Regions from separate parts of the Streptomyces sp. NPDC028635 genome, predicted to be linked through region 2. Evidence: riboswitches for the same ligand, from Rfam matches in the RefSeq annotation. Region 2 holds a riboswitch; each other region holds the start of a gene.

The links. Region 2 has a riboswitch for cyclic di-AMP ahead of AB0E88_RS09275 (C40 family peptidase). Riboswitches for the same ligand answer to the same signal wherever they lie in the genome.
Positions count from the first base shown of each region.
Region 1: it holds a riboswitch for cyclic di-AMP, as region 2 does, so the genes downstream of both, AB0E88_RS06835 (M23 family metallopeptidase) here and AB0E88_RS09275 (C40 family peptidase) in region 2, are expected to answer to the same signal.
Region 3: it holds a riboswitch for cyclic di-AMP, as region 2 does, so the genes downstream of both, AB0E88_RS14185 (LysM peptidoglycan-binding domain-containing M23 family metallopeptidase) here and AB0E88_RS09275 (C40 family peptidase) in region 2, are expected to answer to the same signal.

Region 1 covers NZ_JBEZWX010000004.1:251,542-258,136, forward strand. Annotated here, with positions in the region: gene AB0E88_RS06820 (GNAT family N-acetyltransferase) at 1-2,060, opposite strand, end outside; gene AB0E88_RS06825 (HPr family phosphocarrier protein) at 2,240-2,521, shown strand; gene AB0E88_RS06830 (GntR family transcriptional regulator) at 2,729-3,421, opposite strand; gene AB0E88_RS06835 (M23 family metallopeptidase) at 3,636-4,379, opposite strand; cyclic di-AMP (ydaO/yuaA leader) riboswitch at 4,392-4,545, opposite strand; gene AB0E88_RS06840 (pitrilysin family protein) at 4,781-6,169, opposite strand; gene AB0E88_RS06845 (pitrilysin family protein) at 6,166-6,595, opposite strand, start outside.
Region 2 covers NZ_JBEZWX010000006.1:160,402-166,996, forward strand. Annotated here, with positions in the region: gene AB0E88_RS09260 (urease subunit alpha) at 1-197, opposite strand, end outside; gene AB0E88_RS09265 (urease subunit beta) at 190-501, opposite strand; gene AB0E88_RS09270 (urease subunit gamma) at 515-817, opposite strand; cyclic di-AMP (ydaO/yuaA leader) riboswitch at 1,439-1,650, shown strand; gene AB0E88_RS09275 (C40 family peptidase) at 1,654-2,127, shown strand; gene AB0E88_RS09280 (ATP-binding protein) at 2,626-3,099, opposite strand; gene AB0E88_RS09285 (helix-turn-helix transcriptional regulator) at 3,312-4,169, shown strand; gene AB0E88_RS09290 (DUF397 domain-containing protein) at 4,179-4,409, shown strand; gene AB0E88_RS09295 (8-amino-7-oxononanoate synthase) at 4,452-5,579, opposite strand; gene bioB (biotin synthase BioB) at 5,727-6,595, shown strand, end outside.
Region 3 covers NZ_JBEZWX010000010.1:191,402-197,996, reverse strand. Annotated here, with positions in the region: gene AB0E88_RS14190 (tyrosine-protein phosphatase) at 1-664, opposite strand, end outside; cyclic di-AMP (ydaO/yuaA leader) riboswitch at 1,089-1,285, shown strand; gene AB0E88_RS14185 (LysM peptidoglycan-binding domain-containing M23 family metallopeptidase) at 1,291-2,190, shown strand; gene AB0E88_RS14180 (SGNH/GDSL hydrolase family protein) at 2,475-3,260, shown strand; gene AB0E88_RS14175 (immunity 49 family protein) at 3,310-4,524, opposite strand; gene AB0E88_RS14170 (TetR/AcrR family transcriptional regulator) at 4,935-5,555, opposite strand; gene AB0E88_RS14165 (MarR family transcriptional regulator) at 5,815-6,306, opposite strand; gene AB0E88_RS14160 (PP2C family protein-serine/threonine phosphatase) at 6,467-6,595, shown strand, end outside.

The DNA.
Region 1 (6,595 bases), on a different contig from region 2:
GCGTCGGCGGGAGCCGGGGACTCAGTGGGGGCGGAGGCCTCGGCGGGGGCGGGGGCTATGCCGGAGGGTGCCGTGCCGGCCGGCGGGGCGGATGGGTGTGTGGTCCCCGGGCCGGTCGGCGCAGGCGCGTCTCCTGCGGTCGACGAGCCCTGTGTGTCGTCGCCCCGGCCCGGCGGGAGCGGCACGCGCGTGTCCGGCTGCGGCGCCGTGCTCGCCGCCGCCGACAGGGCCTCGGCGAGGCCGCCCAGCTCGACGTGCACCACCAGCACCGGCTTGCCCGGTACGGCGGCCGCCGCCGAGCGCAGCGCCCGCGCCAGCTCGGCATCGTCCGGTGAGCCCTCACCGATCGCCGGGATGGCGGTCACGACGACGGCGTCACAGGTGTCGTCGGCGAGCGACCGGGCCAGGGCCGCGCGGAAGTCCTCCGCGGAGGCGGCGGTGGTGAGGTCCAGCGGGCGGTGCGGGCGCAGCCCGGCGGCCAGGCACTGGTCGTACGTCAGCACTCCGAGGGACTCGGAGTTGCCGAGGATCGCCACGCGCGGGCCGGCGGGCAGCGGCTGGCGGGCCAGCAGCAGACCGGCGTCGACCAGTTCGGTGATCGTGTCGACGCGGATCACGCCGGCCTGGCGCAGCAGCGCGGACACCGTGGCGTGCGGCAGGCGTGTCGCCCGTACGGCGTGTCCCTGCGGCGCGGCGCCCTGGACGACGACCAGCGGCTTCGCGGCCGCGGTGCGCCGGGCGAGGCGGGTGAACTTGCGGGGGTTGCCGATCGACTCCAGGTACATCAGGGCGACGTCGGTGTCCGGGTCCTCGTACCAGTACTGCAGGACGTCGTTGCCGGAGACGTCCGCACGGTTGCCGGAGGAGACGAACGTCGAGACGCCCGTGACGCCTGTCACGCCGCCGCCGCGCCGGTGCAGCCGGGAGAGCAGGGCGATGCCGATGGCGCCGGACTGCGCGAACAGGCCGATCCGGCCGGGGCGCGGCATCTCGGGCGCCAGGGAGGCGTTCAGCCGGATGTCCGCCGAGGTGTTGATGACGCCGAAGGCGTTGGGGCCGATGATCCGCATGCCGTAGCTGCGGGCCTGGCGGACCAGTTCGCGCTGGCGCTCGCGTCCGTCGGGGCCGCTCTCGGCGTACCCGGCGGAGATCACGACGAGGCCCTGCACGCCGTGCTCGCCGCACTCGGCGACGACCTGGGGCACGTGGTCGGCGGGCACGGCGACGACCGCGAGGTCGACCGGGCCCTCGATCTCCGTGACGGAGCGGTGGGCGGGGACTCCGTCGAGTTCGGTGACGTCGGCTTCGAAGGCGCGGTTCACGGCGTGCAGGCGGCCGGTGTAGCCGGCCTCGCGGAGGTTGGCGAGGATGCTGCGGCCGACGCCGCCGGGGGTGCGGCCGACGCCGACGACGGCGACCGAGCCGGGCATCAGCAGCCGCTGGACCGAACGGCCCTCGGCGCGCTGTTCGCGCGCGTACTGCACGGCGAGGGAGCGCTCGGTGGGCTCCAGGTCGAACTCCAGGCGCACCACGCCGTCCTCGAAGCTGCGCTTCTGGGTGTACCCGGCGTCAGTGAACACCTTGATCATCTTGTTGTTGGCGGGCAGCACCTCGGCGGCGAAGCGGCGGATGCCGCGCTCGCGGGCGACGGCGCCGATGTGTTCGAGCAGTGCGGAGGCGACCCCGCGGCCCTGGTGGGCGTCCTGGACGAGGAAGGCGACCTCGGCCTCGTCGGCGGGTACGGACGCGGGCATTCCGTTCGGGCCGATCCGGTCGTAGCGTACGGTTGCGATGAACTCGCCGCCGATCGTGGCCGCGAGTCCCACCCTGTCCACAAAGTCGTGGTGTGTGAAGCGGTGGACGTCCTTCGCGGACAGACGCGGGTAGGGGGCGAAGAAGCGGTAGTACTTCGACTCGTCCGACACCTGCTCGTAGAAGCTGACCAAGCGGTCCGCGTCATCGACGGTGATGGGGCGGATCCGCGCGGTGCCGCCGTCGCGCAGCACCACGTCGGCCTCCCAGTGGGCGGGGTACTCCTGCCTGTCCGACGCGCTCTGCATGGGGCCCAGAGTACGGCTCGCGTACGACAACGGCGCGGGGCACTCTGTGGAGGACGGATGCCGGGTCGAGGCCGAGGCCCGGTGATCGCGTCCGAAGGGGTCGCAGGACCTCTTCGGGCATGCTTCACCATATGGGAAACTGGTCTAGACAACCCTGAGAAACTGAAGGGCAGCAACACATGGCTGAGCGCCGCGTCAACGTCGGCTGGGCCGAGGGCCTCCATGCCCGCCCCGCCTCCATCTTCGTCCGAGCCGCCACGGCCGCAGGCGTCCCGGTGACGATCGCCAAGGCCGGCGGCACCCCGGTCAACGCGGCCTCCATGCTGGCCGTCCTCGGCCTGGGCGCCCAGGGCGGCGAGGAGATCGTGCTCGCCTCCGACGCCGAGGGCGCGGACGCCGCCCTGGACCGTCTGGCGAAGCTGGTCTCCGAGGGCCTCGAGGAGCTCCCCGAGACCGTCTGAGTCACGCCTGACCGTCCGAGTCACGCACAAAGAAGCCGCGTCGGCCTTTCGAGGCCGACGCGGCCTTCTTTTCACCCCCGGCGAGACTTGGCGAACAGGAGGCGCAGGAAAACAGAAGGCGGAGGAAATAGGAGGCGCCCGGGAAAGAAAAGGAGGGCAGCCCTTTCAGCGGGCGAGTACTCCCTCTCTTTGTATACGGCGCTCACGTTAATTCCGCAGGCTCCACGTGTTTACGGGATGTTGCGAACTCCTCACCGGCTCGGGCCGCTCACCGCCGAAGGAGCGCAGCCGGTGCGCGGCGGTGGAGCGCTCGGCGTGCAGGGCCGCCACGGCCCGTGCCCGCTCAGCGTCGCCGCGTGCGACCGCGTCCGCGAGCGCGCCGTGCTCGGCCCAGGACCGCACGGGGTCGGCCGACGGCTCCACGGCGTACATCCAGGCGATCTTGTGGCGCAGCTGGGTGAGCGTGGCGGTGAGCGCCTGGCTCCCGCACGCCTGCACGAGCGTCTCGTGGAACCAGCCGCCCAGGGAGCGCAGCTCGTCGCCGGTGCCGCGCCTGGCCCGCTCCTGGCCGAGCCGCACCAGGCCGCGCAGCACCTTCAGGTGCGCCTCGGAGCGCCGCTGGGCGGCGCGCGCCGCCCCGAGGGGCTCCAGCAGCATCCGCATCTCCAGCAGGTCGGCCGCCTCCTGCTCGGTGGGCTCGGCCACGCACGCGCCCGCGTGCCGTCGCGTCACGACGAAGCCCTCGGCCTCCAGGGTGCGCAGCGCTTCCCGCACCGGCACCCGGGAGACTCCGTAGCGGCGGGCGAGGAGTTCCTCGGTGAGCCGGCTGCCGCGTTCATGGACACCGGCGACGATGTCGTCCCGGATCGCCGTGCACACCGAGTGCGCCGGAATTCGCATGTCCGACCTCCGCCTTGATCCCCGTGAAACGCCGACGATGGACGCGTGTTCCGTGACTCTATTCCAAGGGGGCGGAATTTCCGACGGCGAGCCGGATTCCATGGATATTTTTTGGTCACCTGCCGGTTTTCTCCCGGGGACGAGGAGCCGGGAAACGCCGAAAGCCCCGGCGCGGTGCGCCGGGGCTTCCTGGGGCTGATGCCGTGCTGGTGCGTCAGACGTTCACGCCGTGCGCGCGCAGATAGGCGACCGGGTCCATGTCGGAGCCGTACTCGGGGCTGGTGCGCGCCTCGAAGTGCAGGTGCGGCCCGGTGGTGTTGCCGGTGTCGCCGGACAGACCGATCTGCTGGCCGGTGACGACCTGCTGGCCCACGACGACGCCGATCGACGACAGGTGCCCGTACTGGGTGTACGTGCCGTCGTGCATGCGGATGACGATCTGGTTGCCGTAGGCGCCGCCCCAGCCGGTCTCGACGACGGTGCCGTAGCCCACCGCGTGCACCGTGGTGCCGGTGGCGGCGTGGAAGTCGATGCCGGTGTGGTGGCCGGAGGACCACAGGGAGCTGCTGGCCTCGTAGCCGGTGGAGACGTAGGAGTGAGCGATCGGGGCCGTGAAGCTGTTCAGGCGCTTGCGCTCGGCCTCCCGGGCGGCACGCTCCCTGGCCTCGTGGGCCCGCGCGGCGGCGGCCTCACGGGCGGCCTGCTCGATGGCCGCCTGCTCGGCGGCCTGCTTCTGGGCCTCGGCCTGGGCGTCGATCTGCGCGGCGACCGCGTCGTCGACGCTGATGACGGGGAGCAGACCGGTGTGCTCGGCGGAGGTGTCGGCGGCGAGGGCGGGGGCCGCGAGGGTGCCGATGACGCCGGTGGTGGTGAGCGCGGCGATACCCGCGGCCTGCGCGGTGGTGCGCTTCATCCGGCTGGGACGACGGTGCTTCCCGGTGGCGCTGACGAACGCCATGTGGTGGCTTGTCCTTTCCTTCCCTCTCGCCTACCGGGTTAGCTGACGGGTTCGGAGCAGGAAGGTCTCCTACGGGCACCCTCGCGGGCGCCCGATTCACCCCAGGGACGTGTGGGTCCCCGGCTCCCCTGGCTCGCGCCGTACGGGGACTCGGCGATGACTGTCCGGTGCCGCGGGTGCGGCGCACTGCCTGACGAACAGCCCGGACGAAGCTACGGTGATCGACCTTCAGTCCTCAAACGAATCAGGGGTTTTGTAAGCCATCCCACAGGCCAGACAGGCAACCTCCGCCCCAATTCGGGCATATGGGGGATGCCGCGCCTTGGATCATAAACAGGCCGGCAGGCACGGCAAGGGCCCTGGTGCTCCGTCAGACACCAGGGCCCCACGCGCGTGTGCGGCTACTCCGCGCTCACCACGGTGACATCGCCGATACCGAGGGCCTCGACGGGCTCCTTGATCTGCGCGGCGTCACCGACGAGGACGGTCACCAGCCGGTCCACCGGGAAGGCGTTCACGACCGCCGCCGTGGCCTCCACCGTGCCGGTCGCGGCGAGCTGCCGGTACAGCGTGGCCTGGTAGTCGTCGGGCAGGTGCTGCTCGACCTGGTCGGCGAGCGTGCCCGCGACGGCGGCGGCGGTCTCGTACTTCAGCGGGGCCACCCCGACGAGGTTCTGCACGGCGACATCGCGCTCGGTCTCGGTCAGGCCGCCCTCCGCCAGGGTGCGCAGCACCTTGAAGAGGTCGTCCAGCGCCGGGCCGGTGTTCGGCGTGTCCACGGAGCCGCTGATGGCGAGCATCGCCGCGCCCGTGCCGTCGGGGGCGGAGCGCAGCACCTGGCTGAAGGCGCGCACGCCGTAGGTGTAGCCCTTCTCCTCGCGCAGGACCCGGTCCAGGCGGGAGGTGAGGGTGCCGCCCAGGCAGTAGGTGCCGAGCACCTGCGCGGGCCATACGCGGTCGTGCCGGTCGGGGCCGATCCGGCCGATGAGCAGCTGCGTCTGGACGGCGCCCGGGCGGTCGACGATGACGACCCGGCCGGTGTCGTCGGCGGTCACCGCCGGCACGGGGCGCGGCTCGGTGCGCGAGCCGGTCCAGGCGCCCAGGGTGTCGCCGAGGAGGTCGTCGAGGTCGAGGCCGGTCAGGTCACCGACGACCACCGCGGTGGCGGTGGCGGGGCGCACGTGCCGCTCGTAGAAGGCGCGCACGGCGGCCGCGTCGACGGCCGCGACGGTCTCCTCGGTGCCCTGGCGGGGGCGCGACATGCGCGAGGACGCCGGGAAGAGCTGCTTGGACAGCTCCTTGGCCGCGCGGCGGGCGGGGCTGGCCAGCTCGTGCGGGATCTCGTCCAGGCGGTTGCGCACCAGCCGTTCGATCTCGCTGTCGGCGAACGCGGGGGCCCTCAGGGCGTCGGCGATCAGGCCGAGGCCCTTGGCCAGCCGGGAGGCGGGGACCTCCAGGCTGAGGCGGACACCCGGGTGGTCGGCGTGCGCGTCGAGGGTGGCGCCGGCCCGCTCCAGCTCGGCGGCGAACTCCTCCGCGGAGTGCTTGTCGGTGCCTTCGGAGAAGGCGCGCGCCATGATCGTGGCGACGCCGTCCAGGCCCGCCGGTTCGGCGTCCAGGGGGGCGTCCAGGAGCACCTCCACGGCGACGACCTGCTGGCCGGGGCGGTGGCAGCGCAGCACCGTCAGGCCGTTGCCGAGCGTGCCGCGCTCGGGAGCCGGGAACGCCCACGGCTTGGCCTCGCCCGCCTGGGGCTGGGGGTGGAAGTCCATCGTGGCGAGCTCGGTCACTTGGCCGTCTCCTCGTTGTCGTTGCCGGCCTCTACGGTCGCTTCCTGCTCCGGGTCCTCGGGCACGTCTGCGGCCGGTGCGGCCTCCGGGGTCTTCGGCTCGTACACGAGCACCGCGCGGTTGTCGGGCCGCAGGCGGGCCTTGGCGACCTCCTGCACCTCCTCGGGCGTCACCTCGAGCACGCGCTGGACGGCGGTCAGGGCGAGCTGCGGGTCGCCGAACAGGACCGCGTAGCGGCACAGTTCGTCGGCGCGGCCCGCTACGGTGCCGAGCCGGTCCAGCCACTCGCGCTCCAACTGCGCCTGGGCGCGTTCCATCTCCTCGGCCGTGGGGCCCTCCGCGGCGAACCGGGCGAGCTCCTCGTCGATGGCGGCCTCGATGACCGGCACCTCGACGTCACCGGACGTCTTCACGTCCAGCCAGCCC
Region 2 (6,595 bases):
CGGGTCGCCCGGGACTGGCCCATGGACTCGCGGATGACCTTGCCCCCGCCGAAGACGGCCTCGTCGCCGGAGCGCCCGGGACCACCGGAGCGGTCCTCCTCGATCTCGATCAGCAGGTCGGTGTCGGCGAGCCGGATGCGGTCGCCCGCGGTGGGGCCGAACAGGTCGGCGTAGGCGCCGCGGGAGATCTCAGGCATCGAGGGCACCTCCGACCCGGCCGCGCAGACCGGACACCACACGGGCACCGGCGAGGGGAACGAGTTCGACGTCGACCGGCAGCCCGGGCTCGAAGCGTACGGCGGTGCCGGCGGCGATGTTCAGCCGCTTGCCGTGGGCGGCGGCGCGGTCGAAGTCCAGACCGGGATTGGCCTCGGCGAAGTGGTAGTGGGAGCCGACCTGCACGGGCCGGTCGGCGGCGTTGAGGACGGTCAGCCGGGTGACCTCGAGCCCTTCGTTGCACACGACGGGGTCCTCGGCGAAGAGGATCTCTCCGGGAATCATGGCGCGCCCCCCGTCAGATGATCGGCTCGTGGACGGTGACGAGCTTGGTGCCGTCCGGGAAGGTGGCCTCGACCTGCACGTCGTGGATCATCTCGGCGACGCCGTCCATGACGTCGTTCCGGGTGAGCAGCTTGCGTCCGGTGGCCATCAGTTCGGCGACGGTGCGGCCGTCACGGGCGCCCTCGAGGATGTGCGAGGTGATGATGGCGACCGCCTCGGGGTGGTTGAGCTTGAGTCCGCGCGCGCGACGCTTCTCGGCCACATCGGCCGCGACATGAATGAGCAGTCTCTCTTGCTCGTGCGGGGTCAGTTGCACGTGCCACCTCACAGTCCTTGCTCCGGACCGTGCGGGGTCCGGCTGCCGCAGCCACCGCGACGGGGACAGGTGTAACACACAGACAAATTTCCCTACCGCGCTCAATTGCGGGCAGAAAAGCCCCTGGTGGCGTGGGTCGGGAGGCTAGCCCGTCGGAGTTTCAACGACGTTAACCAGCCTTTGATCATCACATGACCGGCAGCAGACCTTCCTCATACTCGTGACAGGAGCGCCGGGACAGCGTGTCTCGGGCCGCCGGGGCCCTGCCGAGGGTGAGCGCCGCGCGACTCGGGTCACCCCGCCCCCGTGGGCCGGGAGTTGAGCCGAGGGCCGAACGAGTTCAAACGGGCCGGACGGCTTACCCCCCATCGGCCTATCCCAACGCCCTTTTTTCGGGGGGTCCGAGTTGCGCGACCGGCGGGACGAGGGGCCGGAGTGAAGCGTTCCGCCGCTGGTCCGGGGCTCGCCGGATCGGTGAACACCCCATCGAACACAGGGCTGTCCACCCGAACGGGTGAGTGGTGAGGAACCCCACAAATACCCGTTTCCGTTGGGATTTTCGGACAGTTGTGGGCCAAGATCCCTGACTGACGACAAGCCCCCGCCACAGCGGCGGGGCGATCCGGGCGGACGCCGAGTCCTGCCGCCGCCCGGATGACCGGTCGACAGGAGTGGATCGGCAGGAGTGGAGGACCCAAGCACGACGGGTCGCCGGAACGGTCATGCCACGACCGGGCCGAGCAGCCCTTGGGGTGAAGCCGCGTCAGCGGCCGGGCTACTTCGCCAGCCCGAATCCGACAGGTCATCCTTCACAGGCGGCTGACGAAGGGTTGCGCATGACTGCGCTCAATCGTGTCCCGTCGCTCATGGCCCGGGCCGGTACGGCTTCCGCCCTGACCATCGCCGCCGTGGGCGGCTCGATCGTGGTCCCGGGCCTCGCCTCGGAGGCCTCCGCCGCGACGACGGCGACGAAGGCACTGCAGATCGCCGCGTCCAAGAAGGGCGCGCCCTACCAGTGGGGCGCCACCGGGCCGCGCCGGTTCGACTGCTCGGGACTGACGCTGTACTCGTTCAAGAAGGCGGGCAAGAAGCTGCCACGCACGGCCGCCGCGCAGTACAACAAGACGCACCACATCCCGGCCGGCAGCCGTAAGGCCGGTGACCTGGTGTTCTTCCACTCGGGGTCGAACGTCTACCACGTCGGCATCTACGCCGGGAAGAACAAGATCTGGCACGCCCCGAAGACGGGCGACGTGGTGCGCCTGCAGAAGATCTGGACGAAGAGCGTCTGGTACGGCCGCGTGAGCTGACCGACGCCCCTCCTCGGGCCCACGCCCCTCCTCGGGGCCCACGGCCCTCAGGCGGCCACGGACCGCCGACACGGCCCTCCTCGGCCGCCGCCCGGCCGAGGAGGGCCGCAGGCGGGCTCTCGACGGCGGCTGCGGGGACAACAGGCTTCGGCTGACGCGGGCCGGCCGGTCGGCCGTACGGGTGAACGGGTGAACGGGCCCCCGGCGCCAGGGGCCGGTCATCCGCCAGGGGGCACGCTGCCGCTTGACGCCGGTCGGCCGGGTCGGCCGTACGGGTGAACGGGCCCCCGCCCGGGTGACGGTGAGGGCGGTCGTTCCCGCCGTCGGCCGCCCCGGCCCGAGCGGCGCCGTCCGCCGTCGGCCGCGCCACGGCGCGAGCGGGGGCGCGCGCCCCGCCGAGGACACCCCGTCGCCGCGGCTTCCGGTGTGCCGCCGGGCGCGGTGCGGCGGTGGGCGCGGTGTGACGGGCGCTCAGGAACGCTCGTGGAGCCGGGCGGTTCAGCAGGGCTGTGGCTTCGGTTCCGTCTGTGGGGTCGAGGGGGCCGGCTCGGGCGGGAGTGCCCACGGCAGTTCGATGGCGACCGTCTTGCCGCCCTCGCGGGTGGGGCGGACGCGGAGTCTGCCGCCGCACTCGGCGGCCAGCCAGCGGATGATGACCATGCCGCGGCCGTTGTCCTGCTGAACGGCCGCGGGCAGCCGCTTGGGGAAGCGGGGGTGGCTGTCCGTGACGCCGATGCGCAGCAGCTCGTCGCGGTCCAGGGTGACGTCCACCGTGAACGTCGGGGACTGCCCGAACGTGTGCTGCACGGAGTTGGTGGCCAGTTCGGAGACGATCAACCGGATGCTGTCCGCCAGCTCCGCGTCCGACGGCAGACCCCATTCCGCCAGGGTGCCGGCCACGAAGCCGCGGGCGGCGGACACCGAGGCTGGATCGCTCGGCAGAGTGACGGATGCTTCCAGATGGTCTGCCATGGCGACGTCGTCCCTTTCCCACGGGACCGCAGTCCGGCACGGAGCCGGTGGTTCGAGTACGGTCCCGGACTGGTGCTCAGCCGCCAGACTGCCATCACCACGCCGGTCACGGAGGCGATCCACCAAGATATGCATATATCTGTCGCTCGAAGCGGTGAACTCTGCCACGGCAGACCGTATCCGGGCGGCTCGGACGGAGTAAGGAGGGGCGCATGCAGCACGGTCCCGCGGTGCGCCGCCGGAAGCTGGGCGCCGAACTGCGCGCGCTGCGCGCCCGGGCGGGGCTCACCAGCGGGGAGGCCGCCCGGCTGGTGGGCTGGCACCAGTCGAAAGTCAGCCGGATCGAGACCGGCTCGAGTGGCGCGAAACCGTCCGACGTGCGGTTACTGCTGGACGCGTACGGCGTCGACGACGACGAACTGCGGGACCTGCTGCTGGTGCTGGCCGGCTCCCAGGTCGGCGGCAGGGAGCACTGGTGGCACGCCTACCGCGGGGTACTGCCACCCACGTACCGCGACTTCATCAGCCTGGAGTCGCAGGCCGGCGCGATGCGCACGCTGGAGACCTCGGTCGTGCCGGGGCTGCTGCAGACGCCCGCCTACGCCCGCGCGGTGACCCGGGCGGCCGTCGGCACCGTCGACGAGGAACGGCTGGACGCCCTGGTGGAGGTGCGTCTGGCCCGCCAGGACGTGCTCCACGCGCCGCGTCCGCTGAAGCTGAGCGCGGTGCTGGACGAGGCGGTGCTGCGGCGGGAGGTGGGCGGTCCCGAGGTGATGGCGGAGCAGCTGCGTCGGCTGCTTGAGGCGGCGCGCCTCCCCCAGGTGCGGTTGCAGGTGCTGCCGTTCTCCGCGGGGGCGCATGTCGGCATCACCGGGCCTTTCGTTATTTTCTCATTTCCGAGCACTTCTGATCTGGACGTGGTTGTTCTCGACCACATGACGAGTAGCCTCTACCTCGAACGGAAAGAAGACCTCCGGGCCTACGCGGAGGCCTTCAACTCCCTTCGGATCCACGCCCTTTCCCCCGAGGACTCGTTGGATTTCATCGCCTCACTAGGTGACGGCGCGTAAGGAGGCACCATGACCGCACTGCCTCGCACCATCCCTTTCAGTACCGATCTGCACGGCGTGCGCTGGCTGCGCAGCAGCTACAGCACCGGAGCGAACAACTGCGTCGAGACGGCCCGGCCGGCCTCCGGACCCTGGGCCGGGCTGCTCGCCGTACGCGACTCCAAGGCCCCGGACGGCCCCGCGCTGCTCTTCTCCCCCGGCAGCTGGGCGGCGTTCACGGCCGCCGTGCGACCCGACTGAGCACGGCACACCCCGGGCGAGGGCACGGCCGTGCACGCCGACTCATGGCCGCGTCTCGCCGATCACCCGTACAGCGCGTTCGATCTGATCCCCGGTCAGGTCCGCACGGGCGGTCAGCCTGAGCCGTGAGATGCCGTCGGGCACGGAAGGAGGTCGGAAGCAGCCCACGGCCAGGCCGGCCGTCCGGCAGTCGGCCGCCCAGCGCACGGCCTGCTCCGGGGACGGAGCGCGCACCGAGACCACGGCGGCGTCCGGCCGTACCGCCTGATGACCCGCGGCCGTCAGCCGGGCGTGCAGCTCGGCGGCCACCGCGCGGGCCCGCGCCGCCCGCTGCGGCTCGCGGCGCAGCAGCCGCAGGGCCGCGAGGGCGGCGCCCGCCGCGGCCGGGGCGAGTCCGGTGTCGAAGATGAAGGTGCGGGCCGCGTTGACCAGGTGGTCGATCACCCGCGCGGGCCCCAGGACGGCGCCGCCCTGGCTGCCGAGCGACTTCGACAGCGTCACGGTCACGACCACGTCGTCCGCACCGGCGAGCCCCGCCGCGTACGGCGCGCCGCGCCCGCCGTCGCCCAGGACGCCCAGCCCGTGGGCGTCGTCGACCACCAGGCCCGCGCCGGCTTCCCGGCAGGCGGCGGCCAGTCCGGCCAGCGGCGCGGCGTCGCCGTCCACCGAGAACACGGTGTCGGACACGGCGATCGCGGTGCCCTCGTGGGTGCCGAGCGCCTTGCGCACGGCGTCCGGTTCGGCGTGCGCGACGACCTGCGTGGTGCCGCGGGCCAGCCGGCAGCCGTCGATCAGGGAGGCGTGGTTGCCCGCGTCGGAGACGATCAGCGAGCCGTGCGGGGCGAGCGCGGTGACCGCGGCGAGGTTGGCGGCGTAGCCGGAGGAGAAGACGAGCGCGGCCTCGAAGCCGCAGAAGTCCGCGAGCTCGCGTTCCAGCTCGGTGTGCAGCTCGGTCGTACCGGTGACCAGGCGGGAGCCCGTGGCGCCGCCGCCCCACGTCCTGGCGGCCCGGGCCGCGCCCTCGGTGACCTCCGGATGACGGGCCAGACCCAGGTAGTCGTTGCTCGCCAGGTCCAGCAGCGGCGTGTCGGCGGGGCGGGGACGCAGCGTGCGCACGAGTCCCGCGCGGCGGCGCGTGTCCGCCTGCTCGTCGATCCAGCCGAACGCCATGGGTCCTCCGGGGATTTTGTAGGCAGTGCACAGACACTAGCGGGACACACCGCAGCTCAGGATGTGGCAATACCCACACCTCGAACGGCCTTGTTTGTGCGAAGTCTCCTTGGCCTGGCCTGCCCCCGTAGGACAGGATCAGCTCCCATGGACCTGCTGAACACGCTGGTGGACAAGGGACTGCGGCGCGAGCTGCCGACCCGCGAGGAAGCCCTGGCCGTCCTCGCCACGACCGACGACGAACTGCTCGATGTGGTGGCCGCGGCCGGCAAGGTGCGCCGGCACTGGTTCGGCCGACGGGTGAAACTCAACTACCTGGTCAACCTCAAGTCCGGTCTGTGCCCCGAGGACTGCTCGTACTGTTCGCAGCGCCTGGGGTCCAAGGCCGACATCCTGAAGTACACCTGGCTCAAGCCCGACGAGGCCTCCCAGGCCGCCGCCGCGGGCCTGGCCGGCGGCGCCAAGCGGGTGTGCCTGGTGGCCAGCGGGCGCGGCCCGACGGACCGGGACGTGGACCGGGTCTCCGAGACCATCAAGACCATCAAGGAGCAGAACGAGGGCGTCGAGGTGTGCGCCTGCCTCGGCCTGCTCTCCGACGGCCAGGCCGAGCGGCTGCGCGAGGCGGGCGCGGACGCCTACAACCACAACCTCAACACGTCCGAGGGCACGTACGCGGACATCACGACCACGCACACCTACGCCGACCGTGTCGACACGGTGACCAAGGCGCACGCGGCGGGCCTGTCGGCGTGTTCCGGCCTGATCGCCGGCATGGGCGAGAGCGACGAGGACCTGGTGGACGTGGTCTTCTCGCTGCGCGAGCTGGACCCGGACTCCGTTCCGGTGAACTTCCTGATCCCCTTCGAGGGCACCCCGCTGGCCAAGGAGTGGAACCTCACCCCGCAGCGCTGCCTGCGCATCCTGGCGATGGTCCGCTTCGTCTGCCCGGACGTGGAGGTCCGTATCGCGGGCGGCCGCGAGGTCCATCTGCGCACGATGCAGCCGCTGGCGCTGCA
Region 3 (6,595 bases), on a different contig from region 2:
CGTCGAAGAGCGGGCTGAGCAGCTCCATCACCTCGGGAGTGTAGGCCGACTCCGCCGAGCCGCTGCGGCGCACCTTGTACCGGCGGTGTTTCTCGTTGGACTTCAGGTAGTCCTCGACGATGGCGTCCTTCTCCACGCCCAGGGCGAGCAGGGTGACCGCTATCGACAGGCCGGCGCGGTCCTTGCCCGCGGCGCAGTGCATCAGGGCCGGGACGTTGTCCTCGGCGAGCGCGTGCAGCACCCGGGAGTGCTCGCCGGTGCGCTCCTTGATGATCGTGCGGTAGGAGGCGATCATCCGGTTCGCGCCCTTGCCGTCGGCGAGGATGCCGCGCAGCTGGTCGAGATCCCCGTCGCGGACCATCTTCCAGAACTCCGCGCCGTCCGCCGGGTCCGACAGCGGCAGGTTGACGTTGCGCACGCCCGGCAGCTCGACGTCCGGGCCCTCGAGCTTCTGGTCGGCCGCGTTGCGGAAGTCGAAGATCGTGTGCAGCCCCAGGGAGGACAGGTACGCCGCGTCCTCGGCCGTGGCGTGGGCGAGGTGGCCGCTGCGGAACAGTACGCCGTGCCGCACCCGCCGTCCGTCGACCGTGGGCAGCCCGCCCACGTCTCGGAAGTTGCGCACTCCGGTCAGCTCGGGTTCGGTCGACGGCACCTGCTGCGTCACGAAGGGCTCCTCCCGCTCGTACCCGCCGACGCGGCTCGAATGGCCGACGGGTGCCCTTCGACGATACGACATGGATTCCCGGGGCAACCGGTTGTCCCCGCCCCCCGGCGACGGCGGTCGAATGGGACGGATATCCATCCACGTCGCATCTGGGCTTTCTGCCCGAATTGGCGCCTTCCTTCCAACTCGCAATGAATTGAGGGTCCCTGGGGGCGGGTGGCGTGAGGAGGGTCATAACGGTGACCGTCCGTCGTACGTCATGTCCACGTAATGGAGGCGTATTTCCCGGTGAATTGACGTACGGACAGCAGATCGAATGCACGCAGTGTGACGGCGTGTTCCGGTAGTGGATCACGAGAAACGCCCGTTCACGCAACCTTTCGCTTGTCCCCGTGCGTCTTGCTCGCTTACGTTCCCCACCGAATCCGGACGGACGCCGAATCCTGCCGCCGTCCGGCGCACCGCACCCACCCACCCGACGTACGGCAGGAGCGGGGGACCCACAGGTACGACCGCCTGTTCCGGTTCCCGGAACGGCTCTGGGGTGAAGCCGCGCCCAGCGCGGCCGGGCATCTCCAGCCCGAACCCGACAGCTCACCTCGCAGGCGCCGGAGAGGAAAAGCGCCATGCCCGCAAAGGGTAAGCACCGTCGTCCGAAGTCCCAGCGTTTCGCCCGCACCCTCGCCGTCGCCGGCACCGGTGGCGCCGCCCTCGCGCTGCCGCTCATGGGCGCCGCCGGTGCGCACGCCGCCACGCCGCAGACCGCCGCCCAGTCGGTGTCCGGCAAGGCCGTCCAGAGCCTGCCGTCCGCCGAGAAGAAGGCGCCGCGGTCCGGCGTGCGCGTCTACACGGTCAAGTCCGGCGACTACCTGTCGAAGATCGCGAACGAGCAGCACGTCGCCGGCGGCTGGAAGAAGCTCTACGAGGACAACCGCGAGGCCGTCGGCAGCGACCCGTCGCTCATCCACCCCGGTCTGAAGCTGACCCTCGGCAAGAAGGCCGCCGTGGCGCACAAGGCCGCGCCGTCGCACAAGAGCGAGGCGCCCGCGCACAAGCCCGCCGCCAAGGCCGCCGAGCCCGCGAAGGCCGAGCCGGCCCGGTCGGCGAGCACCGCCGCCGGCTTCACCCTTCCGGTCAGCGGCGCCACCATCGGCACCGCGTACCACACCCCCGGCAGCATGTGGGCCAGCGGCTACCACACCGGTGTCGACTTCGTCGTCCCGACCGGCACCACCGTCAAGGCCGTCGGCGCGGGCACCGTCGTCTCCGCCGGCTGGGGTGGCGCCTACGGCAACCAGGTCGTCATCAAGCTGAACGACGGCTACTACGCCCAGTACGCGCACCTGTCGCAGATCTCCGTCTCGGCCGGTCAGAGCGTCACCGCGGGTCAGCAGCTCGGCCTGTCCGGCGCGACCGGCAACGTGACCGGCCCGCACCTGCACTTCGAGATCCGCACCACGCCGGACTACGGCTCCGACGTGGACCCGGTCGCCTACCTGCGCGCCCACGGCGTCACCGTCGGCTGACCCCGCGCCGCCCCGGCGGCCACCCGTCTGACACGCCACCAAGGCCGGACCCCGACCCACGGGTGTCCGGCCTTCGGTGTGCCCGGCCTTCCGTGCCCGGTGCGGCCGGCGTCTCACGGCCGTCACGCGGCCCTCACGGCCGGGGCGCTTATTCCCGACGGGGCCGGACACCTGAAGTGGCTTATCTCACCGACCGTCAACCCCTGCCTACGGTCGCGTAGGTCACATTGCAGGGTGAATCATGGTCTGCCGTGGCAGACGATTCGAAGAGTGACAGCAGAGCAGTGATCGGGTCGTACGTGGCGGTGGGGGACAGCTTCACCGAGGGCGTCGGTGACCCCGGCCCCGACGGGCAGTTCGTGGGCTGGGCCGACCGTTTCGCCGTACTCCTCGCCGACCGGCGGCCCGAGGGAGACTTCACCTACACGAACCTCGCGGTGCGCGGCAAACTCCTCGACCAGATCGTGGCCGACCAGGTCCCGAGGGCCGTCGAACTCGCCCCCGATCTCGTGTCGTTCTGTGCCGGCGGCAACGACATCATCCGCCCCGGCACCGACCCCGACGAGGTCGCCGAGCGGTTCGAGAGGGCGGTCGCGCAGCTCGCCGCCGTGGCCGGCACGGTCATGGTGACGACCGGCTTCGACACCCGGGGGGTCCCGCTGCTCAAGCATCTGCGCGGCAAGATCGCCACCTACAACGGGCACGTCCGGGCGATCGCCGACCGTTACGGCTGCCCGGTGCTCGACCTGTGGTCGCTGAAGTCCGTGCAGGACCGGCGCGCCTGGGACGGCGACCGGCTGCACCTGTCGCCCGAGGGGCACACGCGTGTGGCGCTGCGGGCCGGCCAGGCGCTCGGCCTGAGGATCCCGGCCGATCCCGAGCAGCCCTGGCCGCCGCTGCCGCCGCGCGGCACGCTCGAGGTGCGGCGCGACGACGTGCACTGGGCGCGCGAGTACCTGGTGCCGTGGATCGGGCGGCGTCTGCGCGGCGAGTCCTCCGGCGACCATGTGACGGCCAAGGGCACCCTGTCCCCGGACGACATCAAGATGCGCATCGCAGCCGTCGCCTGAGCCGCGCCGCGAGGGGCGGTGCCGTACCGCGACCGCCCCTCGCCCGCCGTCAGGTCGGGAACTCCCCGTACCAGGAACCCAGGACGAGATGCCTGGGCACGTACGGCGACGAGGTGTCCACCGGGAAGCCCGAGTCGTGGGCCACGCAGGCGAGTGCCAGCGGGCCCAGGGCGACCTGGGCACGCGGGTCGCCGGAGCCCTGCCAGTAACGGGCGTGGTGCGCGAGCGCCTCGGTGAGGGCGGCCGCGAACTTCTCCTCGTCGCGTGCGATGAACCGGTGGAACAGCGCGATCGGCTGGTAGTCGACCAGGTTCAGCAAGTCGTCCGGCGTACGGGTCGCCACCTGCGGGTCGGACGCCTGGATCGTGGCGATCAGCCGGTCGGCGACCTCGTCCATGGGGCGCCGCCCGATGAAGGCCTGCAGGGTGCCGATCCAGTGGAAGAGGTAGTCGTCCGCGTCACCGGCCCGGCGCAGCGCCTCCACCGGCACCTGGCTCAGCCGCGTCAGCCGCTCGCCCTCCCGGCACACCAGCGCCAGCCAGAACGCCTCCAGCCAGGCCCGCCCGTCGCCCTGCGGAGCCTCGGGCGTGGCGAACAGCGCGGTGCCCTCCTGCATGGCGCGCACCCATGCCTCCCAGCTCTGCAGCGTCCCCGCGGTGGGGTCGTCGGCGGCCTGGGCGTGGGCGTGCGCGAGCGCCGCGGCGAAGGGGGAGGGCTTCGGGGCGCCGCGCAGCCCCTTCATCAGGTCCAGCAGCTCCTTCGGGGCCTGCACGGACAGCGAGCGCGTCCGGTCGTCGATGTGCGTGAGACACACCAGCCGTCCGCGGTGCCACCAGTACAGCCGCGGGGTCAGCGAGCCCGGCCCGTCCTGGCAGGCGCCCAGCGCGTAGGCGCCCAGGTCGTTGACCGCGTCCACGACCGTGCCGTCCACGATCGGATGGAACGCCAGCAGATGCCGTGTCGGTACGGCCACCAGCGCGCCGGCCTCCGGCAGGTCCCGGCCGGTCACCTCCCGCACCAGCTCCGGCAGCACCAGCGCCTTGCCGGCGACGAAGTGCGAGTCGCCGTGGACCGAGTGCAGCACCGCCCCCGACGCGGTGCGCACCTCCTCGTGCCGCACGGGCTCCGCGAGCAGGTTGGCCCGGCCCGCCGCCCACAGCCGATCGGCGCCCGCCCGGGCCACGTCGCCGTCGTGCAGGACGCGCACCGAGTCGTCGGTGTCCAGGGCGAGGGCCGCGAGGAGTCCCTCGGCGACCGGACGCACGTAACGGAAGTTGCCCGCCGCCTCCTTGGGGGAACGCGTCGTCGGGCAGCAGCCGCAGCCGCGTCCCGCGCAGCAGCTCCTCGGCGCTCTCGTCGCCCCGCGAGGCGTTCTCCAGGCGCGCGAAGTGCTGCCGTACCAGCTCCGGCCAGTGTTCCCCGGGCACGTCACGGCAGCGCTGGGCCAGCGTCGTGAGCGGGCTGCGGCGCCCGTCGTGCAGGAGGTCCGCGCCGGAGACGACGACGTCGTCACCGTGGCGGGCGCGCAGGTGGTCGACGGCGAGGGAGCGCAGCCACGCGGCCTGCGGCTGGGTCAGCATGGGCAACGAGGGGTCAGATGTGTGCAGTTGGTCCACCCCGGGACTCTACGAGGCGGCAGCGGACCGCCCGGCGGCGCCCCCGGGGCGGTGTCGCTCACCGTCCCTGCGTCAGCAACGCCTCCCGGGTCAGCCCGAGTTCACGGGCCAGCGCCTCATCGACCCACTCCTGCGCCCGGATCCTGGAGACCGTGCCGCCGTACGCGGTCAGCTGCACCGCGAGCCCGTCCAGCAGAGCGGTCAGCCGCAGCGCGGCGGCGGCCGGATCGGGACAGGTGAACTCGCCCGCGGCCACCCCCTCCGCGACGACCTCGGCGAGCGCCGCCTTCCACTGCCGGTCCAGGGCGCGGCCCACCTCGCGCAGCGGCGGCTCGCGCAGGGCCGCCGACCAGCCCTCGATCCACAGCCGCCAGCCCTTGGCCTGTCCCGTCGGCGCGTACCAGCGCACCGCCGCGCGCAACCGGCGCAGCGCGGTGGTACGGCGGCCGAGCAGCTCCCGCAGGCGCGCGAGGTCGGCCTCGGCGGCGTAGGCGAAGGCCGCCGCGACCAGCTTCTCCTTGGTGGAGAAGTGGTACAGCACCAGCGCGTTGCTCACGCCGAGCGCCTGGGCGACGTCGGCGATCCGCACCGCCGCCACGCCCCGCTCCTCGATCTGCTCCACGGCCGCCCGCAGGATCTCCTCCCGCCGCTCCGCCACGCTCAACCGCACTCTCGCCACGGCTGTTCACCCTAGTGCAGCGCACGGGGCCGCATACCGCGAACGCCCGGCCCTGTCCTCGGGGCACGGCCCGCACCGGAGCCCTCGTGGTGGGCGCCCCTGACTGTTGCCGTTTGACAATAATAGTCGTGAGGCAACAAAGTAGCCGTGTCATACGTGCGCGGGAAGGATCTGGGATGTTCCGGTGGGCGGGCGCTGTTCCGTGCGCCGGCGGCCCGCGCCGGTGGGCGCCGGCGGACCCGGAGCCGCGCTTTCCGTCTCAGGCGGACCGGCTGTCGGCGTCGGCCTCGCCCGCGTCATGGCCTATCTGCGTGGCAACGGCGTCGCAGAAGGCCTCCAGGCCCTCCAGGAGGGCCGCACGCTTCGCCGCGGGCATCACGTCCAGTACGGCCTGCAGCTCTCGCTGTCTGCGCTCACGCAGGTCGGCGAGGAAGGCGCGGCCGCGACTGCTCAGGTGCAGGCGTACCTCGCGCCGGTCGGCGGGGCTGGTCTCGCGGTCGACGAAGCCGGCCGCCTGCAGCCGGTCGCACAGCCGGCTGGTCGAGGGAGGCGTGGAGGCCAGGGAGTCGGCGAGGGTGCGCAGATTGATGCCCTCGTGGTGCTCGAGGATGAGCAGCACACGCAGCTGGGACGCGGAGGCGGGCGCGGTGGAGGCCCGGCCCCAGACCACTTCCAGCAGCTCCGCGGCCGTGGAGGTCACCCGCGCGACCTCGTCGGGCTGCGGGCGGGCGCGGAAGGACGTCACGATCACACTCTCGTAGGCGCTGGGACGGCAGCCAGCGTACTAGGCGAGCGGGTCGGCTACTGATGACCCGGCAACCGGGTAGACGGATGGCACGACCGAAGTCCCCGAGTGATGTCCGGTATCCCACCGGCAAAGGATTGGTGTTTTTTACATCGTGAAGAGATTCGTGGTCGCTGAACGCGCTGTACGTACGGCGGCTCCGCACGAGCTGCTCGACGCCGTCCGTCGTGTACTGCTGGAGCAGTACGCGGCGGAGTCCGTCGAGCTGTTGATGGCCGACTACAGCCTCACCGTG